Regions from separate parts of the Micromonospora sp. NPDC050495 genome, predicted to be linked through region 4. Evidence: riboswitches for the same ligand, from Rfam matches in the RefSeq annotation. Region 4 holds a riboswitch; each other region holds the start of a gene.
What was found. Region 4 has a riboswitch for cyclic di-AMP ahead of AB0I11_RS02875 (hypothetical protein). Riboswitches for the same ligand answer to the same signal wherever they lie in the genome.
Positions count from the first base shown of each region.

Region 1: it holds a riboswitch for cyclic di-AMP, as region 4 does, so the genes downstream of both, AB0I11_RS30255 (hypothetical protein) here and AB0I11_RS02875 (hypothetical protein) in region 4, are expected to answer to the same signal.
Region 2: it holds a riboswitch for cyclic di-AMP, as region 4 does, so the genes downstream of both, AB0I11_RS12665 (C39 family peptidase) here and AB0I11_RS02875 (hypothetical protein) in region 4, are expected to answer to the same signal.
Region 3: it holds a riboswitch for cyclic di-AMP, as region 4 does, so the genes downstream of both, AB0I11_RS00445 (C40 family peptidase) here and AB0I11_RS02875 (hypothetical protein) in region 4, are expected to answer to the same signal.

Region 1 is NZ_JBFAJK010000054.1:1,494-5,680, forward strand. Features, by position in the region: gene AB0I11_RS30245 (SRPBCC family protein) at 56-508, shown strand; gene AB0I11_RS30250 (hypothetical protein) at 582-1,139, opposite strand; gene AB0I11_RS30255 (hypothetical protein) at 1,267-2,355, opposite strand; cyclic di-AMP (ydaO/yuaA leader) riboswitch at 2,368-2,500, opposite strand; gene AB0I11_RS30260 (cation diffusion facilitator family transporter) at 2,642-3,556, opposite strand; gene AB0I11_RS30265 (AAA family ATPase) at 3,664-4,187, opposite strand, start outside.
Region 2 is NZ_JBFAJK010000009.1:91,909-96,095, reverse strand. Features, by position in the region: gene AB0I11_RS12670 (alpha/beta hydrolase) at 1-694, opposite strand, end outside; gene AB0I11_RS12665 (C39 family peptidase) at 819-1,664, opposite strand; cyclic di-AMP (ydaO/yuaA leader) riboswitch at 1,863-2,004, opposite strand; gene AB0I11_RS12660 (hypothetical protein) at 2,292-3,065, opposite strand; gene AB0I11_RS12655 (hypothetical protein) at 3,213-3,719, opposite strand; gene AB0I11_RS12650 (acyltransferase) at 3,856-4,187, opposite strand, start outside.
Region 3 is NZ_JBFAJK010000001.1:94,504-98,690, forward strand. Features, by position in the region: gene AB0I11_RS00440 (peptidoglycan recognition family protein) at 1-1,487, opposite strand, end outside; cyclic di-AMP (ydaO/yuaA leader) riboswitch at 1,713-1,850, shown strand; gene AB0I11_RS00445 (C40 family peptidase) at 1,863-2,897, shown strand; gene dcd (dCTP deaminase) at 2,967-3,545, opposite strand; gene AB0I11_RS00455 (pyridoxamine 5'-phosphate oxidase family protein) at 3,624-4,169, shown strand.
Region 4 is NZ_JBFAJK010000001.1:588,048-592,234, reverse strand. Features, by position in the region: gene AB0I11_RS02900 (heavy metal translocating P-type ATPase) at 1-269, opposite strand, end outside; gene AB0I11_RS02895 (hypothetical protein) at 284-1,255, opposite strand; gene AB0I11_RS02890 (cation transporter) at 1,290-1,499, opposite strand; gene AB0I11_RS02885 (metal-sensitive transcriptional regulator) at 1,652-1,951, shown strand; gene AB0I11_RS02880 (SHOCT domain-containing protein) at 2,123-2,308, shown strand; cyclic di-AMP (ydaO/yuaA leader) riboswitch at 2,529-2,660, shown strand; gene AB0I11_RS02875 (hypothetical protein) at 2,664-3,683, shown strand; gene AB0I11_RS02870 (carbonic anhydrase) at 3,751-4,187, opposite strand, start outside.

The DNA of each region.
Region 1 (4,187 bases), on a different contig from region 4:
GCCCGGCCCCGGTACGGCACGATCGTGCCGACCGTCGACGGCGAGGGGGTCCGGCTTGCTCAGCAGCGACAGCTTCAGCTACACCGTGCAGGCCCGCTGCACCCGCGCGGAGGCCCTCGCCCTGCTCGGTGACCTGAGCCGGCAGGGCGAGCTGCATCCGCTGATCATCCGGGTCCGCGAGCTGCCGCCCCGCCCCGGCGCCCTGGCCAGCTACGCGATCACCGACCGGCTGGAACTGGGCCCGCTGCACTTCCCGGTGACCTATCAGGCGGACGTGCTGGTCGCCAACGAGGACGAGGTGGTGACCGTGGCCCGGCAGCAGCCGGCCACCACGGTGCGCAACCACACCCGGCTGCGGGACGAGCCCGACGGGGTGGTGCGCATCGACGTGGAGATCACCCTCTCCGCACCGGCCCCGCTGTTCGGGTACGCCTTCCGGCAGGCCCGGGCCGCGCACCTCGGCCTCGCCAGCCGGCTCGGCGCGACCCTGGAGGGCCGGGCCGCCTGACCCCGGCCCACCGGCCGGCCACAGGTTCGGCCGCCTGACCCCGGCCCGCCGGCCACACCGTCGGGCTACTGGCTCAGGCCCGCCGGCCGGCCGGATCCTCGACCGCCGGGCGCTGCCCGTCGGGGTGGCCCGGGCGCTGCGGCGCCGCCCGTCGGCTGGTGGGTGCGGCGGGCCGCAGCCGCCCCCACGGCTTGTAGGTGGAGAGCACGGTGGCGACGAGCAGCAGCGTGCTGGAGACGGCCGGCGGGACGACCAGATCCACCCGCAGGTGCGGGGACGCCGCGCCGCCGAGCGCGCCGAGGTGCCGGATCCGCGGCGTCAACAGCAGCAGGACCAGCCCGAGCATGACCGTGGTGAGCACCAGCTTCACCAGCACCCAGCGCCAGCGCAGCAGGCCCCACGGGGTGAGCAGCGCGCTGGCCACCCCGACCAGCCAGACCGCCACGCTCAGCGGGGCGAACAGGTAGGTGACCAGCAGCCCGGCGGTGGGGTAGACCACGTCCGGGTCGGCCCCGCGCAGCCCGGCCACGCCCAGGGTGAGCAGCACCAGGTCGGTGCCGAGCCAGCCCAGCGCGGTGACCAGGTGCAGGGTGAGCAGGGCCTTGCGTCCGGTCGGGGAGAGTCGGGTCATGCCGCCGATGCTGCTCCGCCGCCGGCCCGCCGTCGTGGTCCGCCGGACGACACCCGGCGTACGTCCCGGGGCGTAGCGGGGGTCGCGCCGGGGTGGCCCGCCGGGGCGGCGGACCACCCGCGGCGGCTCAGTAGACCGACAGGTGCACGTGGTTGGTGTGGTCGCTGGACGGGTCGCCGTTGCCCCCGCTGTACGCCTTCCACCCGCTGCTGGGCAGCCAGATCTGCCGGAACCAGATCACGTAGAGCACGGCGAGCGCGTCGGCGTTGCGGATGAAGTACGCGGCCAGGTTGTTGCCGTACGTCTTGTCGCCGCCGCTGGCCACCCCGCCGAAGCCGTCCTTCTGTGCGGCGAAGTCGCAGGCCCGGCCCTTGGGGTGTTCGCCCGAGCCGCCGCTGCGGTGACAGGAGACGTAGCGGGTGAACCCGGCCGCCTTGGCCTGCTGCAGGGCGTGCAGGGTGCGCGGGGTGATGCACCCGTCGGCCGGCGTGGGGTCGTTCACGCTGCACGACTCGGACGGCCAGGAGCCGTCGGCGTTGCGGGGCGCCGGTTTCGCGTTCGTCCGGGAGGTGCCCTGCACGCTGCCGCCGTCGGGCCGGGACGCCGACCGGTTGGCGACCTCCAGCGCGTGCTCGGCCTGCTGCTTGCGCTTGGCCATCACCGCGACCTGCTTGCGCTGCTCCTGGATCTCGGCGGCCAGTGCGGCCTGGGTGCGGGTGGCCCGGTCCCGGGCGTCGAGCAGGTCGCGCAGCGCCCGGTCCTCATGCGCGGCGACCTGCTGGAGCGCGGCGGCCCGGTCCATGAAGCCCTCCGGGCTGCTGCTGCCGAGCAGCGCGGACGCGGTGCCGAGCCGGCCGGTCCGGTACGCCACCCCGGCGATCTCGCCGACCTTGGCGTCCCGCAGGTCCAGCTCCGCGCCGATGCCGGCGAGGTCGGCGGTGAGCTGTTTCTGCCGGCTCGTCGAGCGGTTCAGCGCGGTCCGCGCCTCCAGCCAGCCCTTGCTGGCCGCGTCGAGCTGGGCGCGCAGCGCGGGGGTGCCGCCCTCGTCGTCACCGCCCGGGGCGGCGGCGAGCAGGCCGGTCGGGGAAGGGCCGGCGAGCCGGCCGGCGGGGGAAGTCGCCGACGCGGGGGAGGCCGGCACGGTCACGACGCCGAGGGCGAGCGTCGCGACGAGCAGGGCCGCCAACCGGGCGGCCGTCCGTCGTACAGGTGCCATGGATGGCATTCAGGTTCCTTCCGTCAACCGCCGACCGGGTTAGCTGACGGGTTCGGGACGGAAGATCCCTACCGCTGACGCGGATGCACCCCAGGTGCGTGGTTCCCCGGCTCGCCGCGTTCCGGCGATTAGGCGACGGCCACCGCGGGCGCCGGGAGGGCGCCGCCCGGCGGCCGGGACCGAGCCTACCGGCGGTACCCGGTCCCGGCCCGGTAGGCGGGCCGAGCATTCGGGCATAAAGCCGGCATAAGTGCACAATAGCCACTCGGATTTAAGGTTGTCCTCATTACCACTCGACCGAGCCGCACGCGCCCGCCGACGCTCCGGGTTCGATCTGCAACGTGGCGTGATCGATCGAGAAGTCGTCGTGCAGCGCGGTCCGGGCCGCGGCCAGCACCTCGCCCACCTCGGCGCCGGGAGCCATGGTCAGGTGCGCGGAGGCCACCTCCATCCCTGAGGTGAGCGTCCAGACGTGCAGGTCGTGCACCTCGGCCACGCCGGGCACCGCGGCCAGCCGGTCGTGCACGGCGGTCACCTGGAGGTGCTCCGGGGCGGCCTGCACCAGGATGCGCAGCGCGGCCCGTCCGAGCCGCCAGGTGCGCGGCAGGATGAACAGCCCGATCGCCACGGCGACCAGCGGGTCGGCCCACCACCAGTCGGTGACCGCGATGACCAGCGCGGCGCCGATCACGCCGAGCGAGCCGAGCAGGTCGCCGAGTACCTCCAGGTAGGCCCCGCGCAGGTTGATGCTCTCCTGCGCGCCGGCGCGCAGCAGGGCGAACGCCGCGATGTTGGCCAGCAGGCCGAGCACCGCCACGGCGAGCATCGGCCCGGCGAGCACCTCCGGCGGCTCGCCGAACCGGCGTAGCGCCTCGACCAGCACGTAGACGGCGACCGCGCCGAGCAGCACCGCGTTGGCCAGGGCGGCCAGCACCTCCAGCCGGTAGAGCCCGAAGGTGCGCTGCGGATCGGTCCCGGCCCGGCGGGTGGCGGTGATCGCGGCCAGCGCCATTGCGATGCCGAGCACGTCGGTGAACATGTGCCCGGCGTCGGAGAGCAGGGCCAGCGAGCCGGTGCCGAACGCGGCCACGGCCTCGACCAGCATCAGGGCGGTGAGCAGGCCGAGCGCGGCCCACAGCCGGCCCCGATGGCGCTGCGCGGCGTTGGCCACCGCGCCGCTGTGGTCATGACCTCCGCCCACGCCCTTACCCTCTCGTCCCTCGGCCCGGCCGGACTCAATCTATGCTCACATCGCTATGTGTGCAAGTGAATGGCCGGGCCGGGCCCCGGACGGCGGACCGGCCGACGTCAGGCGGCCGGCTCCAGCGTGGTGAGGCGCTGGGTGGCCCGGGAGAGCGCCACGTAGAGGGTCCGCACCCCCGACCCCGGGTCGGCGCGGATCTCGCCCGGCGCGACCAGCACCACCCCGTCGTACTCCATGCCCTTGGCCTGGAGGCTGGTCACCACCTGCAACCGGCCGGCACCGAGCGCGTCCAGCCAGCCGGCCACCTCGTCCCGGCGCGGCACCGGCGTGATCACCCCGACCGTGCCCGCCACCTCGGCCAGCAGATCCCGCGCCGCGGCCACGGTGGCCGCCGGCAGCCCGGCCGCCGGCACCACCCGCTCGACCGGCGCCACCCCGGTGGAGCGCACCGCGCTGGGCAGGGCCAGGTCCGGGTAGAGCCGGCGGATCTCCGCCGCCGCCACCGCGAAGATCTCCGCCGAGTTCCGGTAGTTCGTGGTCAGCTCGTACCGGTACCGGCGGCGCCGGCCCAGCGCCTGGTCGCGGGCGCGGGTCAGCTCCTGCGGATCGCCGATCCAGGCGGTCTGCG
Region 2 (4,187 bases), on a different contig from region 4:
GGCCGAGCCCCGGCAGGGTGGCCACCGGCACGCCCAACTCCTTGAGCTGGGCGTCGGAGACCATCGGGTCCTGCTCGCCGCGAGCCAGCAGGACCGGCACGTCGGTCGCCGCGAGCAGCGCCGGCAGTCGGGGCTCCCCCACCGCGAAGGCGGCCGGATCCATGGCCAGCCGCCAGCGGCCGTCCTGCTGCCGCAACCCGGCGTCGACGACCGGATGGTCCGGGGCGAAGAGCCCGGTCAGGCCGGCCACCCGCAGGTAGCGGCGGGCCGCCTCGTCCCGGCTGCTGAACCAGGTCACCGGCCGCTCGGCCAGCTCGCGGGCCTTGTTCAGCTCGGCCGGGGACCAGACCGCCTTGATGCCCAGCCCGACCACGGCGTCCACCGGCAGCCGGCGGGCGCGGGCGGCGAGGGCCAGCGCCACCACCCCGCCCAGCGAGTGGCCCAGCACGACGAGCCGGTCCCGGGGGCCGAGCCGCTCGGCGACCGGACCCAGCCCTTCCATCAGCCGCTGGGCGAGGGCGCCGAACGAGTACGCCGGCAGCGGCGGGGACCAGCCGTGCCCGGCCAGGTCGGGGGCGAGCCAGCGACCCGCCCAGCGGGCCTCCAGCAGCGGCGCCCAGGGCAGCCAGACCGCCCCGGTGGCGCCCATGCCGTGCAGCAACAGCAGGTGGCGGGTACCCGTCGCGTCGCCCATAGGGCGCAGTGTGCCACCGGACCGACGCGACGCGCGAGAGGCCGACGCCCGGGCCCGGCGTGGCCGGCGCAACGGCGGCGGGCCCCGGCGAAGTGCCGGGGCCCGCCGTCGGGCACGGGAGCGGTCAGGCGGAGTAGCCCCGGCTGGCCGCCCAGTTCGCCAGGTCGATGGTGCTCAGCCAGTACTCGGGCAGCGCCGGGTTCGCCGAGTCGGCGATCCGCACGGTGCGGCCGTCGTTCCGGTAGCCGATCACCGCGATGTAGTGGCCGCCGGGGAACGAGTGCCAGCCGCCGTCGGTGTCGACGGCGTCGCCGGCCACGTTGACCACCACGCCCCGGCCGGCGGTGACGGCCTTGACCACGTCCGCCTGGAGCTGGTCCATCTCGGCGGGGCTCGCCGAGCCGCCGAACATGTGGGTCCGGTACGGGTTGCCCTTGACCATCTGGTTCAAGCCGCGGGTGGTGTCCTCGGCGGAGTTGGTGCCGCCCTCGGTGGTGCCCAGCGGACCGGCCATGGCCTCCTGGGTGGTCTCGACGCCGCTCGCGCTGAGCGCGTTGCGCACCGCGGCCGGGCCGCAGTTCCAGTAGGTGTTCTGCGCCTGGTACCGGTACTTCAGGACCTTGGTCGACGGGGGCTTCGGCTTCGCCGCGCGGGTGGTGAGGTCCGGGTCGGCCGAGGCCGCGGTCTTCGCCCGGGCCGAGGGCGACGGCGACGTGCTCGGCGAGGTGGACGGGGACGGGATGGCGACCCGGGCCTCGCCGCGGGTGGCGACGTCATTGAGCCGTGACTCGAGTTCGGCGACCGCGGCGCGGTGCTCCTGGCGGGCCGGGGCGTCTTCGGTGGTGGCGACGGCGGCGGTGCCGCCGGCCAGCACCAGCGCGGCGGCCGAGCCGGCGATGATCTGGTACGGGCGTTCGGTCGCCAGCCTGCGCAGCTGACGCTTCACATGGTGCTTCACTGTTTCCTCCACGGGACCGGAGCGGCACACGCCGGCCCGACGCGCGGAGGAACTCACGCGCGTTGCGGGGCGGGATGCCGCGGGACGGGGGGCGCCCGGTGAGCCGGGCTTCGGGGGGCGGGCCGGACTGTCTCGCGGGTCAGGCGAGCGGCGGCACCGCGACGCCGTGGAGGCGTGGGGAGGATCGGGGGGTGATGGGCACGAGGATGGAACTCCTTCCGTGGCCGCCTACCGGGTTAGCTGACGGATTCGGGCGGGAAGTACGCCCTACCGCGGCCGTGGCGCGCGGATTCACCCCGATGTTGCCCTTGGGTCCCCGGTTCGTGCGAGCACGATTAGGCGGGTCGGCACGGCGTCGCCACTCGCGATCGAAAACCGCACCGGACGCGCCGACATTACCGACAGGTACGCCCCATGCCAAGCGCCCCCACCTGCGTAAACGTCGAACACCATGACGCTGAGCGGAACAGGTCGGCACTGACGCCACTCAATGGGACGAGTAGCCCTGCCGGAACCGACGGGCGACAACCGGACATCCGGTGCCGGCCGGCCCGCAATCACGGCGACCGAACGCGTCCACTGGGCCCGATGACCGATTCCGCGCCGCGGTGACCGGGCTCACCAAAATCCGGTAACAATTCAGCCCACCCGCGCCGGACGCCAGCGGGCGGCCCGCCCGGCGGCGGCCGGCACCACGGCCGGACTCGGCGTCCCCCGCGCGGCGGAGCGTACCGGGGCGGGCCGCAGCGCCTCGGCGGCCGCGTACGCCTCCCCGGCCAGGACCCGCGCCGCGTCGGCGGCCAGTTCGGCGTCCCGCCACCCCTGCCGCTCCCGCTCGGCGGCCGCCCGCCAGCGGGCCAGCCGGCCGTCGCGGACCACCCGGGCCAGGACGATCTCCTGCTCGGCCGGGTGCCGGCGCGGATCCCAGCCGTTGCGGCCGGCCAGCGCGTCGGCGAGCTGCCGGGCGCTCAGGTCACCCCGCCAGTGCGCCGCCATCGCGGCGCGGTGCAGCCAGCGCTCCCGGGCCGCGTACTCGGCCGGCGTGCGGGGCGTGCAGGGCTCGGTCAGCACCGCGGCGCCGGCGAGCCGCCGGGCGGCCGCCTCGGCCTCGTCGTACGCCCGCCAGGCCCGGTCGGCCTCGTCGTGGGCGGCCAGCCACCGGGCGCGCCGCCGGCGGCTCGTCCGGGCCGCCCCGGCGGCCGCCACCGCCACCTCGTCGGCGTACCGGCGCAGGTCGGCGAGGCGGGTCGCCGCCTCGGCGGCCGGGTCGGGGACCGGCTCGTCCGGGCCGTCCCGCTCGGGGCGGGCCACCAGCGCGGCGAGCACCCCGAGCGCGAGCACGAGCAGGGCGGTCCAGATGGCGGCGGCCTCCGGGACCTCGGTCAGGAAGTGGTAGAGGACGGTCTGCTCCATGGTCGGCACCTCACGGACGGGTCGTGGTGGAGAGGGCCGCACCGCCGACGGGGCAGGCGCCGCAGGGGCGCCACCGCCAGCGTCGGGCGGGTGCGGGGCGAGGTTCGCAGGGGTACGGCGGGCGCGGGCCGGCGGCCCGCACAGCGGTCAGCCGGCGGGCGGGGCGCGAGGGCCGACGGTCGCCGGGGCCGGCCCGGCCGGAGCCATCTGCCGCTCGGCCGGCCGCGGCACCGCCCGCCCGGCCGGCGCCGACGCCGGACCACCGGTCGGCAGGTCGGCGACGGCAGCGCCGTCGGCGGACGTGCCGCTGGCGGCAGCCGGGCGGGCCGGGACCAGAGCGTCGGACGTGCCGCCGGCGGCAGCCGGGCGGATCAGGGCGAGGTCGGCCGGCGCGGGCCGGAGAACCGGGTCGGCCCCGAGCTGCCCGAGCCGAGCGGGCGAGCCGATCCGGTCGGATTCCTCGGCCGGGCCGGCGGGACCGGCCGGGGCGTCGACGACGCCGGCGTCGGTGGCCGCCCGGGCGGTCGCGGCCGCGCCGACGGGAAGGGTGGCCGCGCCCAGCGCACACGCCACGACCACGGCCAGGGTGGCCAGCATGCGGGCGGTCCAGCGCGTCACCCACCACACGGGACAGGTGAGCGCGATCGCCGGCACGGCTCCACGCTACCGTCGATCCGGCCAGGTCGCACGGGCGGCGGGCGTGTCGCCCGCCCACGATCAGCACACCGGCCAGGGTGGACCCGGGACCACGCCCCCACGCCCCCACGGCCCTGGAGGCGGGCCGGACGGCTCAGCCCGGGTCGCGCCGCCCGGCGTACTCGATGGGGCGGCCCGGGGTGGCGGGATCCTCGGCCGGCCCGGCGGCGGCCGACCTCGGGGCGGGCACGGACGGCGCCGGCGCGGCGGCGGCCGGCCGGCGGCCGCGCCGCGTCGGGCCGAGACGGCGCATCATCGGCAGCTCCACCCAGCGGTGCAGGGCCGCGGCGAGCAGCAGGGTGAGCAGCAGGAACCCCAGGACCACCAGCGGGCCCCGCCACCCGGGCAGCCCGGTGCCCCAGTCGCCGGTGAGCCGCAGCACGGTCCGCATCACCAGTACGTGCACCAGGTAGAAGGCGAAGGAGA
Region 3 (4,187 bases), 490 kb from region 4:
GGCGCGGTGCGCAGGATGACCGAGGACGAGCCGCGCAGCGGGCAGGGCACGGCCGGCGGGGTCGGCTTCGGCACCCCGGGCGGCTGCTGGTTGCAACCGGTGAACGCCGGCTGGTTGGTGGCGTAGTCCGGGTCGATGGTGACCAGGCCGGTGTGCGGCGTGCCGGTGCCCCGGAACGGCGCCTTCATCAGGTCGAAGTAGTGCGACCAGTCCCAGTACGGACCCGGGTCCCAGTGCATCCCGGCGACGTTGCCGGGCAGGATGCCGGGCACGTTGTCGTGCCCGATGATGTGCTGCCGGTCCAGCGGGATCTGGAAGCGCAGGGCCAGGTGGCGGACCAGCTTGGCCGAGGCCCGGTACATCGCCTCGGTGTACCAGGTGCCGTGACCGGCGAAGCCCTCGTGCTCGATGCCGATGGACTTGGCGTTGACGTACCAGTTGCCGGCGTGCCAGCCGACGTTCTTGGCCTTGATGTGCTGGGCCACGTAGCCGTCCACCGAGCGCAGCGTGTAGTGCCAGCCGAGGTAGGTCGGGTCCTGCACCAGCTTCACGCTCGGGCCGAAGTAGCCCTCGGTGTCGTGGATGACGATGTATTCGATCTTCTGCTGGGCCGGCCGGTTGGCGAGGTCGTAGTTGCCGTAGTCGCCGGCGCCCGGGCCGTACTGCTCGTAGGGGGCTGGGATCCACTCGCAGGCGAGCCGGACCGGGCACTCCAGCCCGTCCGGCCGCTCGGCGCGGCGCAGCCCCAGCTTGTGCAGGCTGGACTCGTCGGGTGTCAGCGCGGTGGCGGCGAGGGTCACCCGCTGGCCGTCGTCGGTGGTCCGGCTGGCGCCCTGGCCGAGTTGGTCGTAGACCTCGTCGGCGAAGGCCGCCGCGGCGTCCTCGGTGTCCGCGCCGGAGTAGCGGGCCACCGCGCCGTACCAGGCCGCCGGGTCGCTGCCGGCGCCGACCGGCCCACCAAGTGCCTTCTGGTACGAGGCCAGCAGCGCCGCCCCGCCCCGGATGTTGGCGGCGGCGTCGGTGCGCAGCGTCTCCTCGGCGAGGCCGGTGAGCGCCGCGGCGGTGTCGAGCGTCTGCAGGGATGCCCGGGGCAGCACGTCGCCGGTGGGCGCGGCGGCGGTGGCCGGGTCGAGGGTGAGCGGGCGGGAGTCGTCGCCGCGCGGGTCCTCGTTCTCGTCCACGTGCGCGCTGGACGGGGTGGAGGCGACCTGCTCGGCGTCGGTCAGGTGCATCGGCCCGTAGCCGCCGCTGGTGCTGGGCTGGCCCGGGTGGGTGTCCCAGCGGGACTCCAGATATGAGACGCCGAGCAGGACGCTCTGCGGCACGCCGTACGTGTCGGCCGCGGCGGCGTACTGCTGCTGCCGGTCGCTGGTGTCGGTGTCGGCCGGCGCGGCGGAGACCGGGCCGGTGGTGGCGAGGGCGGTGGCTGCCGCGACGGCCGCGGCCAGCAGTATCCGTCTGCCCGACGGTGGGGGTGAGAGGTGCATCGAACCTCCAGACAGGGATGGGGGTCACTGCGTCCTCACCCTCACTCCGGACCCGGTCCGTGGTCAATACCTTTCCCTCAGGTAATCCACACTGAAAAAATTCTTCGGGTGACCGGCCAATTACGTACGGAGTGTCACGGCGTCTCGGGTTGCGGATTGATAACGGCGATCTCTACTCTGGTCAATCGTCGGCCGCGAGTCTCATCGCCCAACCCGGACGGTGACGGTCGGACACCGCCGAGTCGCCTCCGGGCGAGCCGGGGAACCAGGTAACCGGGGTGAATCCGCAGCCACGCTGCGGTAGGGCGGCTCCCTTCCCGCCCGAACCCGTCAGCTAACCCGGTAGGCGGTCGGACAGAAGGAGTACGGAGCCCGGTGGCACACCATGCCCCGCGGCCACCGTCGATCCGGTCGGACGACCGGTCGACGGCTGCGCCGCGTTCACGCTGGTCCCGCTGCACCACCGCCCTCGCCGCCCTGGCCGGCACCGCCGTCATCCTGACCGGCGGCGCCACGGCGGCCCATGCCGACCCCTCGGTCGCCGAGATCGAAGCCCAGATCGACCGGGACTGGAACAAGCTCGAACCGATCATCGAACAGGTCAACGCCACCCGCGAGGACCTCGCCGCCAAGCGCGCGCAGGCCGCCGCGCTGGCCAAGCAGATCGCCCCGTTGCAGGCCCAGGTCGACCGTGCCCTCGGGCAGGTCGGTGGGCTGGCCGCCAACGCGTACAAGGGCGACACCATCTCCACCGTGAACGCGCTGCTGGGCAGCCGCTCGCCGGGTGAGGTGGTCGACAGCCTGGAAATGCTCGACCGCTTCGCGCACCGCCAGCAGCAGCAGGTGCAGGCCGTCGCCGACCTGCGCGACCAGTTGGCCGCCAAGAAGCGGCCGCTGGACGAGATGATCACCAAGCTGGCCCGCACCGAGGCCCAGCTTGCCGCGAAGAAGAAGCAGATCGACGCCGAGATCGTCCGGCTGCAGAAGCTGCGGCTGAAGGTCTACGGCAACGGCGGCGGCGGTCCGCTGCGCCCGGCGCCCTGCCCCGCCGGCTACCCGGGTGGCCCCGCCGGGGTGGCGGTCAAGTTCGCCTGCGCCCAGATCGGCAAGATCTACGTCTGGGGTACCGCCGGCCCGGACCACTACGACTGCTCCGGCCTCACCATGGCGGCCTGGGCCAAGGCCGGCGTCTCGCTGCCGCACAACGCCCGCCAGCAGCACGACGTCACCGCCCGGGTGAGCCGCAGCCAGCTGCGCGCCGGCGACCTGGTCTTCTACTACAGCGACCTGCACCACGTCGGGATGTACGTGGGCAACGGCTGGGTGGTGCACGCCTCCCAGTCCGGCAAGCCCATCACCATGAAACGCGTCGACGACGGCCAGATCAACAGCTACGGCCGCCCCGGCTGAGGGGTGCGGCGGGGCCCCTTCCTGACGCCTTCGGCGCGGGTGGGGGCCCGGCCGGCGCCGGCGGTGCGGTCAGCGGGTCGGCCAGACCCGCCAGTTCTGCCAGGATCGGCTCGGGGTCGGCCCGCGCTGCCCCTGGTAGCGCGATCCGTACACCGCCGAGCCGTACGGGTGCTCGGCCGGCGAGGAGAGCCGGAAGATGCAGAGCTGGCCGATCTTCATGCCGGGCCAGAGGGTGATCGGCAGGTTCGCCACGTTGGAGAGCTCCAGCGTGACGTGTCCGGAGAAGCCCGGGTCGATGAAGCCCGCCGTCGAGTGGGTGAGCAGCCCGAGCCGGCCCAGGCTGGACTTCCCCTCCAGTCGGCCGGCGAGCTGGTCGCCGAGCGAGATGACCTCGAGCGTCGAGGCGAGCACGAACTCGCCCGGATGCAGCACGAACGGCTCACCCTCGGGCACCTCCACCATCGACGTCAGGTCGTCCTGCTGGATCGACGGGTCGATGTGCGTGTAGAGGTGGTTGTTGAACACCCGGAAGAGCCGGTCCAGGCGTACGTCGATGCTGGACGGTTGCACCAGCGTGGGCTCGAACGGCTCCAACGCCAGCGTGCCTGCCTTGATCTCGGAGACCAGATCCCGGTCGGAGAGCAGCATCGGAACACCTTAGCGACCCGTACGGGTGACCTGCGTGTCGGACTACATCTTCGTACACCTGTTCGATAGAATGTCCGCATGGCTTCCTGGTCCGAATTCGCCGCCGACGAGCCCCGCCTCGCCGACGAGATCCGCCTTCTCCTGCAGCAGTACGGGCCGGGTTTCGGCTACCTCGCCACCGTCCGCGCCGACGGTGGGCCGCGGGTCCACCCGGTCTCCCCGGTGATCACCGACGACGGGCTCTACTGCTTCGTCATCGACTCGCCCAAGCGCCGCGACCTCGAACGCGACGGTCGCTACGCGCTGCACTCCTTCCCGCCGGAGGAGAGCGACGACGAGGCGTACGTGGCCGGCCGGGCCCGCGTGGTGGACGACCCGGCGACCGTGGCCCGGCTGGCCGCCCTCGGCCGGGCCGCCCCGCAGGTCGACTGGCGGCTCTTCGAGTTCAGCGTCGACGTGGCGATGCTGACCCGGCGCGACCAGGCGAGCCCGCCGAGCGCCGGCCGGCCGCAGGTGCGGGTCTGGCTCGACCCGACGGCCGCGCGCCCGGCCCGCCGTACCGTCGTCGCGGCCGAGGGTCGGCGCGGCCGGCACGGCTTCGACACCCGCCGCTCGGCCGCCTGACCCCCGACACGCCGGTGC
Region 4 (4,187 bases):
GCCGCCTCGGCGGCGGCCTGCGCGGGCGGCGGCGGTACGACGGCCGTGTAGCCGGTCTTCTCCACGGTGGCGATCAGGTCGGCCGGGGTGATCTGGTCGGCGTACCGAACGGTGGCCTTCTCGGTGGCGTAGTTGACGGTCGCCTCGACGCCGTCCATCCGGTTGAGCTTCTTCTCGATCCGGGCGGCGCAGGAGGCGCAGGTCATCCCGCCGATCGCCAGCTCGATCCGGTTCGGCGCGACCGGCAGCGACTTCGCGGTCGAGGTCATCGCGGCACCTCCTGTCAGCTGTGTCCGTGACCGGGGACGCCGTGTCCGGCGTCCGGGGTGGGTGCGGTTGTCGTGGCCGGCGTGGCCGGCGGCGGGACGTCACCGGCCACGACCGTGAACTCGGCGGTGTGCACCGCGTCGTCGTGCCGGAAGTCCAGGTAGAGACGGTACGTACCGATCGAGGGCAGCTCGGTGGTGAAGCTCACCGCCGGTCCGGCCGGGGTCGTCCCGTCGCCGGGCGCGCCCTCCGGGTGCACGTGCAGGTACGCCAGGTCGCCCTGGCGCAGCGCGACCAGGTGCCCGTACGCCCCGAGGTAGGGCTGGAGGTCGGTGACCGGGCGGCCGTCCCGGGTCACGGTCAGGGTGAGCCGGCCGGCCTGGCCGGGCTGTGGCGTGCCGGCCAGCGTGACGGTGTAGCCGTCGACGGTGCTGCTGGTCGCGGGGGCGGGCAGCGGGTGCTCCACCAGCGGGCCAGGGACGGTCATGTCGACGCCGAGCGTCAGCGGCTCGACGCCGCTCGGGGTGAAGTCCGCGAACGCCCGCCAGACGCCGGGCCCGGCGAGCGGCGAGGCGACCCGCCAGGTGCCGTCGCCGGTCAGCTCGGGGTGCACGTGCCGGAAGCCGGAGAGGTCGCGGCGGGCGACGATCAGGTGCATCCGCTTGTCGTGGGCGACGTCGTAGCGGGTGACCGGCCGGCCGTCCGGGCCGGTGATCCGGAAGGCGAACTCGCGGGTGGGGGCGCTCACCGGTTGCAGCGTGTAGCCGCGGTCGGCGACGAGCAGCCCGCCGGGCAGGTGGTCGGTGGACGGCTCGGCGTGGCCGTCGCCGTGGTCGGCCGCGGTGGGGTCGTGCGCGGGGTCGGTGGCGTCGTGGCGGGTCTCGGCGGCGGGCGCGACGGGGCCGGTCAGGTGACCGACCCCGTACGCCGCGCCGAACACCGCCGCGAGGCCGAGGGCGAAGCCGCTCAGCTTCGTCGCCGTGTTCATCGGGGTACCTCGGTTTCTCGGGGTCCGCCGGCCGTCACGCCGGGACGAGGTCGTAACCGGCCTCGTCGACGGCGGCACGGACGGCGTCCGGGTCCAGCGGGCTCTCGCTGTTGACGGTGACCCGGCCGGTGGCCAGGTCGACCTGGACGTCGGTGACGCCCGGGATCGCGCCCACCTCGGTGCTGACCGAGTTGACGCAGTGCCCGCAGGTCATGCCCTGCACCTGGTACGTGGTGGTGACCATGTCGAAACTCCTTCCCGCACCCCTATCCTATACCCCCCAGGGGTAGGAGAGGGATGGACCGCGGCCCGTCCGGGCTGTTACCGATACCCGGTGTGGGTATTCCCACGACCGGACCGTACCATACCCCCGAGGGGTACGCTATCCTCGACGTCATGACCGCACCGACGACCCCGACCCGGGGCTACACCGCCAGCAAGGATCAGCTGCTCGCGCGGCTCCGCCGCATCGAGGGCCAGGTCCGCGGCATCGAGAAGATGGTCGAGGACGACCGCTACTGCATCGACGTGCTGACCCAGATCTCGGCGATCCAGGCCGCCCTGGACAAGGTCGGCCTCGGCCTGCTCGACGGCCACGCCCGGCACTGCATGCACGAGGGCGCCGCCGAGGGGCGCGCCGACGAGATGGCGACCGAGATGATGGCCGCCGTCGGCCGGCTGATGAAGCGGGGCTGAGGTCGGGACTTCCGGCCCCGATCCCGGGTCGACCGGCCCGCCCGCCCGGGGCCGGGCCCGCCGTACGGTCGAGGTGGCGACCGGAGCCGGCGTCACCTCGCCGGACCGGCCGACCCTCGGGACGGACGGGAGGGCGGCCAGATGATGTGGAACGGCCCGATGATGGGCTTGATGTGGATCTGGCCCCTGCTGGGGCTGGTGGTGCTGGGCACGCTGGTGTGGCTGGTGTTCCGGCTCACCGATCCGGCGGGCGCCGCGCGCGCCTCCGCGGCGGCCCGGCGCATCCTCGACGAACGGTACGCCCGGGGCGAGATCGACGAGGAGGAGTACCGCCGCCGGCGCGCCGGCCTCGCCTGACGCCCGTCCCGCTGCCGGGCCACGCGTGCCCCGGACGGTGCGGTGGAACACCGGCCGGCATGACGCCACTCCGCAGCGTGACGACGGATGTCAAACGCGACGCTGGTCACGCAGGGCCACGACGAAATAGGGCTTCTGGTCGGCTTCCGGACGTAGATCCCCGCCCGGACTCTCAGGTAACCTCGCTGCCGGTCACCGCTGAAGGCGCGAACCGGCGCCTGCGGTACCGCCGCCCAATCGCCCGCGGGCGAGCCGGGGAACCAGGTACATGGGGTGAGTCCGCGTCAGCGGTAGGGGCCGCTTCCGTCCCGAACCCGTCAGCTAACCCGGTCGGCGGCCGACGGAAGGGAAGACTGTGACGGCACCCCTGCGCCGCTGGATCACACCGCTGGTGACCGTGCTCGCCGCGCTCGCCATCGTCGCCGGCCCCACCCCGGCCCTGGCCGCGCCCGCCACCCCCACCCCCTCGGGGCACGAGGAGGACGACGACCCGCCGCTCATCACCGAGGCGATCGAGTCGGCGAACCGGCAGTACGTCCAGGCGAAGACCAAGCTGGCGAAGTCGCAGCAACGCCAGCGCCAGCTGGCCGGCGAGGTGAAGGCGGCGCAGGACGAGCTGGAGGCGCTGCGGCCCCAGGTCAGCGCCATCGCCGCGCAGTCCTACCGGACCGGCCGGATCGGCGCCATGGCGATGCTGCTGGAGAGCCGGTCGCCGGACTCGTTCGTGCAGCGCGCCGCCGGCCTGGACGAGCTGAACCTGGTCAACGCGCAGAAGCTCGCCGCGATCAACACCGCCAAGACCCGGGCCGAGCAGGCCAAGCTCGCGCTCGACGCCGAGGTGCGCGAGCAGCAGAAGCTGACCAACGCGATGGCCCGGGAGAAGGCCGCGGCGGAGAAGGCGCTGAAGCTGGTCGGCGGGCTCGGCTTCACCGGCGGCCTGGTCTCGGCCACCTCCCGGGTGGCCGCGATCGGCCCGGGCCGGACCGCCGACGGCGACTGGAAGTCCGAGTCGTGCAGCGAGAACGACCCGACCACCTCCGGCTGCATCACGCCGCGCACCCTGCACGCCTACAAGGAGGTCAAGAAGGCCGGCTTCAACCGCTTCGTGGGCTGCTACCGGCCCGGCGGGCCGTGGGAGCACCCCAAGGGCCGGGCCTGCGACTGGTCGCTGCAGAAGAGCGGCTTCTCCCCCTGGCACAACAACGACATGCGGATGTACGGCAACAACGTGGCCGCGTTCCTGATCCGCAACGCCGACCGGCTCGGCATCTACTACGTCATCTGGAACCGGCAGATCTGGTTCCCGGCGACGGGCTGGAAGTCGTACAGCGGGCCGTCCAACCACACCGACCACGTGCACATGTCGCTGCTCTGAGTCCGTACGCGCCGAACGGGCCGTCCCCGCGACCACGCGGGACGGCCCGTTCGTCTGTTCGAGGGCGTCAGCCGGCGACGGCGGTGGGCGCCGGATCCGCGGCGCCGGCCGGCGCGGGCACGGCCGGGCCGGGAGCACCCGCCGGCACCTCCGCCACGGTGCGCACCTCGCCCGCGCCGAGCCGGTACGACATGCCGACCACCGCGCAGCGCCCGGCGGCCACCCGCTCGGCGAGCACCGCCGAGTTGGCGACCAGGGCCTCCACGGTCTGCGCGATGTGGATGTCGACGATCCCGTCGATGTCCGTCACGCCCTCCCGCAGCGCCCGGCGCAGGCTCGGCACCACCGCGTCCACCACGGCGCCGAGGTGACCGGGCGGGGTGGCGCCGGTGGCCGTGGCCTCCCGGGCGGCCTGCACCGCGCCGCAGGAGTCGTGGCCGAGCACCACCACCAGCGGCGTGCCCAGCACGGTGACCGCGTACTCGACGCTGCCGAGGACCTCGG